2 regions of the Streptomyces sp. NPDC002536 genome follow, and region 1 is predicted to be linked to the other one. Evidence: predicted binding sites of a transcription regulator. Region 1 holds the regulator's gene; the other holds the start of a gene.
What was found. Region 1 encodes HspR, which represses chaperone genes until heat shock. Its sites were predicted from a motif close to TTGAGNNNNNNNNNCTCAA; they were not measured.

Region 1 (3,400 bases):
CCCTGCTCGGCGAGCAGCTCGCCGGTGCGGCCGCCCTTGGCGGCGAGGCCGATCAGCAGGTGCTCGGTCGAGATGAACTCGTCCCCCAGGTCCCGCGCGCGCTCGGCGGCATCCGCGAGGACGGCCAGCAGCTCCCGGTTCGGCTGCGGCGGCGAGACGGTGGACCCCTGCACGCTGGGCAGCCCGGCGAGCAGCCGCTCGGCGCCGCCGCGCAGGGCGGCCGCGTCCGCGTCCACGGCGGCCAGCAGGTCGAGCAGATTCTCGTTGTCCCGGCCGGAGAGCAGGGCCAGCAGCAGGTGCGCAGCCGTCAGGTCGGCGTGCCCGGCCGACACCGCCCGCTCCTGGGCGGCGCTCAGCGCCTCACGGCTCTTGTTGGTCAGCTCGGCATCCACGGTGTCGGAACCCTCCTTGCTCATACCTGCGTGCAGTAAGTTGAGTGTAGTCGACTCAACCTGGATTCGGGAGGGGCGGCCTTGTGTGGACCATGGTCCGTTTGGTCCCTCTTGAGAGTGAAGCGGTACGAAGAAACGCCCGCCACTTGGGGCGGGCGGTCATGCTGGCGTTCGACCACAAGGGGGTGCAGCATGACGGCTATGGCGATCGAGCAGCCGCGCACGCAGGGAGAGGCCCTCGAGGATTACTTCCTCGTCCTGGAGACCGAGACTCCTGAAGGTTTCCGGGCCGAGCTCATCGAGGGGGAGATCGTTGTGTCACCGGCTCCGGACGGCGATCACGAGGACGCCATCGAGCTGATCGTTGCGCAGATGTACGACCACTCGAGAACTCGCATGCAGTGCTCGGGCAACAAGGGGTTGAAGCTGCCGCGGGGCGGACTGTGCTCCAAGAATTACGCCATCCCGGACGCCACTTTCGCCCCTCGCGAGCGGCGTCTCTTCCGCGGAGCACCGCCTTGGATGCCTCCTGACGGCGTGACCCTGGTTGCCGAGGTAACCAGTACGAACCCCGATCGCGACCGCGCTGCCAAGCGGCACTGCTACGCCCGCGCGAGCATCCCCTTCTATCTCCTCGTGGACCGCAAAGAGAGCACGGTGACCCTCTTCAGTGAGCCCAGGAAGGACGACTACACCGAGATCCACACCGTCGCCTTCGGCACTTCCCTCCCCCTCCCCGCCCCCTTCGCCTTCGACCTCGCCACCGCCGACTTCCTCTGACCCCGCGCCCGCCGACTACGCTGCCCACATGGCCCAGGACCTCCGGAACCCCGACCCCGCCTACCTCGACTTCTGGCGCGAGCGGCACGTGTGCACCCTCACCACGCCCCGACCGGACGGCTCCCCGCACGTCGTCCCCGTCGGCGTGACCTTCGACCCGGAGACCCTGACCGCCCGCGTCATCTGCGACAAGAACAGCCGCAAGGTCGCCAACGTCCAGGCCGCGGGCCCCGACGGCGCCCGGGTCGCCGTCTGCCAGATGGAGGGCCGGCGCTGGGCCACCCTGGAGGGCCGGGCCGTCGTCCGCGCCGAGACCGACGCCGTGGCCGACGCGGTCGCCCGCTACGCGGTGCGCTACGGCCGCGTCCCCCGCCCCAACCCGGACCGCGTGGTGATCGAGATCGCGGTGACAAGGGCCCTGGGCCGAGGCTGAAATCAGAAATCCCCGCGCCCCGAAGGGGCGCGGGGAACTGCGCGACCAGCCACAACGGACCCGCAGCCGACAAACGAGCCGGCTCAGTCCTTCCGCTTCGGCCGCCACACGACCAACGCGGTCTGCTGCGCCTCCGCATACGGCACCAGATCCCGCCGGTACGACGCATGGACCTGCGCCTCCCGCTGCTGCATGGCGGCAGCGGCCCCGTCGGCGACGGCCTGCAGCTCCGCCACCCGCGCGCTCAGCGCGGCGACCTGGTTCTCCAGCTCGATGATGCGCTTGATGCCGGCCAGGTTGATGCCCTCGTCCTGGCTCAGCTGCTGCACCTGGCGGAGCAACTCGATGTCGCGCGCCGAGTAGCGGCGGCCGCGCCCGGCCGTGCGGTCCGGCGAGACCAGACCGAGGCGGTCGTACTGGCGCAGGGTCTGCGGATGCAGACCCGACAGCTGAGCCGCGACCGAGATGACGTAGACCGGCGACTCGTCGGTCAGCTCGTAAGGCTGTGTTTCTCCAAAGCGTCGTCGGCGGCCTTCCATCTCAAGCTCCCTTCGCTGCCTGGAAGAGCTCGGCCCGGGGGTCCTCGCCCGCGGTGGCCTGGCGGTACTGCTCCAGTGCCGCGCGGGCCTTGTCGTCGAGTGCGGTCGGCACGGTCACCTCGACGGTGACCAGGAGGTCGCCGCGGGTGCCGTCCGCGCGCACCGCGCCCTTGCCGCGGGCGCGCATCGTGCGGCCGTTGGGCGTGCCGGGGGGCAGCTTGAGGGTGACCGGCGGGCCGCCCAGCGTCGGCACCTTCACCTCGCCGCCGAGCGCCGCCTCCACGAAGGAGACCGGCACGGTGACGGTCAGGTTGTCGTCCTTGCGCCCGAAGACCGGGTGGTCGCCGACGTGCACCACGACGTAGAGATCGCCGTTGGGGCCGCCGCGCTCGCCCGGAGCACCCTTGCCGCGCAGCCGGATCCGCTGGCCGTCGGAGACGCCCGCCGGGATCCGCACCTGCATGGTGCGGGAGGACTTCGCGCGCCCGCTGCCGTGGCAGACGTCGCAGGGGTTCTCGGGGATCAGCCCGCGGCCCTTGCAGTCGGGGCAGGGGTCGGTCAGCGAGAAGCCGCCGCCCGAGCCGCGCGAGACCTGGCCGGTGCCCACACAGGTCGGGCAGACCCTGGGCGTACCGTTTTTGTCGCCCGTGCCGGAGCAGGCCTTGCAGGCCGCCGCGGAGGACATCCGCAGCGGGACCGTGGCCCCCTCCACCGCCTCGGTGAAGCTGAGCGTCACCTCGGACTCGATGTCCTGGCCGCGGCGCGGCTGGGTGCGCGTACCGGCACCGCCGCCACCGCGGTTGAAGAGGCCGCCGAAGACGTCGCCCAGACCGCCCCCGAAACCGCCGCCCCCGCCCTGGGCGCCCCCGAAGAGGTCGCCCAGGTCGAAGTTGAAGGAGCCGCCGGCGCCGCCCGGCCCGGGACGGAATCCACCGTTCCCGAACAGGGCGCGCGCCTCGTCGTACTCCTTGCGGCGCTTGGGGTCGGCCAGGACGTCGTTCGCCTCGGAGATCTCCTTGAAGCGCTCCTCGGCCGAGGCGTCGCCCTTGTTGGCGTCCGGATGGAACTCGCGGGCGAGCTTCCGGTACGCCTTCTTGATCTCCGCCTCGGTGGCGTCCTTGGGGACGCCGAGAACCTTGTACAGATCCTTTTCCAGCAGATCCCTGCTCAGGCTCATCCCCGACGTCCCTCCTTCCTCATGTGCTGCACGTGCTGCATGTGCGGCCGTGCGTCAGCCTCAGCCCTCGTCCGGGCCA
Region 2 (3,400 bases), on a different contig from region 1:
CGGGTGTACTCGCCGGCCAGCCTGCGCAGCGCCCCGTCCTCCAGGACGACCTCGCCCGGCTCCAGGCCCGCGCGCTCCAGCTGCCTCGGCAGCAGGTGGTCGCGGGCGATGACGACCTTCTCGTCCTCGGTGTAGCCGTCGAGGCGGACGAGCTCCATGCGGTCCAGCAGGGCCTCGGGGATGGCCTCCAGGACGTTGGCCGTGGCCAGGAACACCACGTCGGAGAGGTCGAGTTCGACCTCCAGGTAGTGGTCCCGGAAGGTGTGGTTCTGGGCCGGGTCCAGGACCTCCAGCAGGGCCGCGGCCGGGTCGCCGCGGAAGTCCGAGCCGACCTTGTCGATCTCGTCGAGCAGGACGACCGGGTTCATGGAGCCGGCCTCCTTGAGCGCGCGGACGATCCGGCCGGGAAGTGCCCCCACGTACGTGCGCCGGTGGCCGCGGATCTCGGCCTCGTCGCGGACGCCGCCGAGGGCGACCCGCACGAACTCGCGGCCCATTGCCCGGGCCACGCTCTCCCCGAGGCTGGTCTTGCCGACGCCGGGCGGGCCGACGAGCGCGAGCACCGCGCCCCCGCGGCGCCCCCCGACCACGCCCAGCCCCCGGTCGGCGCGCCGCTTGCGCACCGCCAGGTACTCGGTGATCCGTTCCTTGACGTCCTCCAGGCCCGCGTGGTCGGCGTCGAGGACGGACTTGGCACCCGGGATGTCGTAGGCGTCCTCGGTGCGCTTGTTCCACGGGAGTTCAAGGAGCGTGTCCAGCCAGGTGCGGATCCAGCCGCCCTCGGGGCTCTGGTCGGAGGCGCGCTCCAGCTTGTCGACCTCCTTGAGCGCGGCCTCGCGGACCTTCTCCGGGAGGTCGGCGGCCTCGACGCGGGTGCGGTAGTCCTCGGACTCGTTCTCCGGGTCGCCGTTGAGCTCGGCCAGTTCCTTGCGGACGGCCTCCAGCTGGCGGCGCAGCAGGAACTCGCGCTGCTGCTTGTCCACGCCCTCCTGGACGTCCTTGGCGATCGACTCGGCCACGTCCTGCTCGGCGATGTGGTCGCTCAGCCATTTCACGGCGAGCCGCAGGCGGGCGACCGGGTCGGCCGTTTCGAGGAGTTCGACGCGCTGGGCGACGGTGTGGAACGGCGAGTAGCCGGAATTGTCGGCGAGCTGGCCGGGTTCTTCGATCTGCTGCACCCGGTCCACGACCTGCCAGGCGCCGCGCTTGCGGAGCCAGGTGGTGGCCAGGGCCTTGTACTCCTTCATCAGCTCGGTGACGGCGCCGGGAAGGGGGTCGGGAGCCGCCTCGTCGATGCGGGCGCCCTCGACCCAGAGCGCGGCGCCCGGGCCGGTGGTGCCGGCGCCGATGCGGACGCGGCCGACGCCGCGGATGAGGGCGCCGGGGTCGCCGTCGGAGAGGCGGCCGACCTGCTCGACGGTGCCGAGGGTGCCGACGGCGGCGTAGGTGCCGTCGATGCGCGGGACGAGGAGGACGCGGGGCTTGGCGGCGGCGCCCGCGGCTGCGGCCTGGGCCGCCTCCACCGCGGCGCGGACCTCCGCGTCGGAGAGGTCCAGGGGCACGACCATGCCGGGGAGGACGACTTCGTCGTCCAGGGGGAGGACCGGGAGGGTGAGTGGGGTGGACGTCGAAGCCATGATCTTCCCTTCGGCAGGCAAGTTGAGCTATGCCGACTCAACTGCGTTGGGCTTCGGGGTGTTCCTTCGGGGTGTTCGCTCTGAGCGATCGGCGCTCGGCACCGGGGCTTCGCCCCGGACCCCTGGGGTGGTGCGTCGACTGCGGGCCGGTGGGGGCTGGTCGCGCAGTTCCCCGCGCCCCTTACGGGGCACTAAAGCAGGACGTCCTCGTCCGCCCCCGCCTCGCGGGGTTCCGGGATCGGGGCCGGCGCCGGCGGGGGCTCGTCGCGGATCAGTGACCGGCATGCCATACCCGTCAGCAGGGCGATCGGGTGGCCCCAGCTCGACAGGGGGTCGATCAGTTCGATCAGGTCCTGCGCGCACATCAGGCCCGCCACGCCCAGCAGGGCCACCTCGCCGCGCCGCGGCAGCAGGCCCGACAGGGCGCCCACGCACGCCATCAGGCCGAAGCTGATGCCGTAGTCGAGGCGGTGCATCGACGCCTCCGGCAGGGAGCCCGCCGCCACCGCGCCCGCCACCGGGAGTTCCGTGGCCAGCGTGGCCAGGACGTGGCCGAGGAGGAAGACGCCGGCCGTGCGGGCCCCGCCCACCCGGCGTTCGAGGGCCGCCAGGACCAGGGCGAAGGCCAGGCCGTACGCCGAGAAGAGGCCGCCCGCGACCCACAGCGCGCTCGCGATCAGCACGACGAGCGGGCGCTCCGCGAGGTGCGCGCCGTCCGTGCTGGACTCGCGCAGGAGGAGGCTCACCGTCTCCTGGTCGCCGAAGTCGGCGTAGAGCGCCGTACCGAGCAGGATCAGTGCGTAACAGAAAGTGAAGGGCGTACTCGTCGGCTTCGGCAGCATCCGCCACAGTCCGCGCAGCCCGCGCCGTGTGTGCTCGATCACGTGGGCCGCCCCTTCCGGCCTGTCCCGCCCTCGCACCGGAAACATTAAGGTGCACGGGAGTTCTGTGCAGCAAGCTCTGGCCGCAGCCCCTTACGGAGGCCGTATGCCCGTCTCGCCCGCCCCGCCCGTCACCCTCGACCGCCGCGACGGCCCGCACGGTGAAGTCGTGCTGCGGCAGCGGGGCACACACTACGAGATCATCGCCAACGGGTGCTTCCTCATGGACACTTCCGACGGCCGCTCGGAACGGCTGCTGGTCGACGCCGCGCTCGCGGCCCTGCCGCCGGGGCGCCCGGACCCGGCGGTGCTGATCGGCGGCCTGGGCGTCGGCTTCTCGCTGGCGCGGGCGGCCGGCGAGCCGCGCTGGGGGCGGATCACGGTCGTGGAGCGGGAGCAGGCCGTCGTCGACTGGCACCGCACCGGACCGCTCTCGGCGGTCTCCGGCCCGGCGCTCGCCGATCCGCGCACGGAGATCGTGCACGCGGACCTCGTCACGTACGTCCGCTCCGCATCGGCCACGCGTCACGACGCGCTCTGTCTCGACATCGACAACGGGCCCGGCTGGACCGTCACCGAGGACAACGCCGGCCTCTACTCCCCCGCCGGTCTGGCCGCCTGCCGGGAGCTGCTGACGCCCGGCGGAGTGCTCGCCGTGTGGTCGGCGCAGCCCTCCCCGGAGTTCGAGGAAGCGCTCCGGAATGCCGGGTTCGCCGGGGTAAAAACCGAAGAGATCAGCGTTGCCCGGGGCGTCCCCGACGTGGTCCATCTCGGTCTCCGCGCCGCGTAGCCGACCCCGCCCGGGTGCCCGTACGCTGCTTGCCACAACAGCACGAGTGGCCAGCGAAATCGCCACCGGAAGACGCTTAGGGGCGGGGCGCA

Region 2: lon (endopeptidase La) is a predicted target of HspR. The motif match lies at 1,660-1,678, and genes of this name have one in related genera.

Annotation. Positions count from the first base shown of each region.
Region 1 covers NZ_JBSFWU010000055.1:18,216-21,615, forward strand. Annotated here, with positions in the region: gene clpB (ATP-dependent chaperone ClpB) at 1-392, opposite strand, end outside; gene ACWD4B_RS20665 (Uma2 family endonuclease) at 585-1,172, shown strand; gene ACWD4B_RS20670 (pyridoxamine 5'-phosphate oxidase family protein) at 1,201-1,605, shown strand; gene ACWD4B_RS20675 (heat shock protein transcriptional repressor HspR) at 1,689-2,144, opposite strand; gene dnaJ (molecular chaperone DnaJ) at 2,146-3,321, opposite strand; gene grpE (nucleotide exchange factor GrpE) at 3,382-3,400, opposite strand, start outside.
Region 2 covers NZ_JBSFWU010000017.1:78,286-81,685, forward strand. Annotated here, with positions in the region: gene lon (endopeptidase La) at 1-1,637, opposite strand, end outside; gene ACWD4B_RS09340 (rhomboid-like protein) at 1,829-2,521, opposite strand; gene ACWD4B_RS09345 (spermidine synthase) at 2,625-3,308, shown strand; gene ACWD4B_RS09350 (response regulator transcription factor) at 3,400-3,400, shown strand, end outside.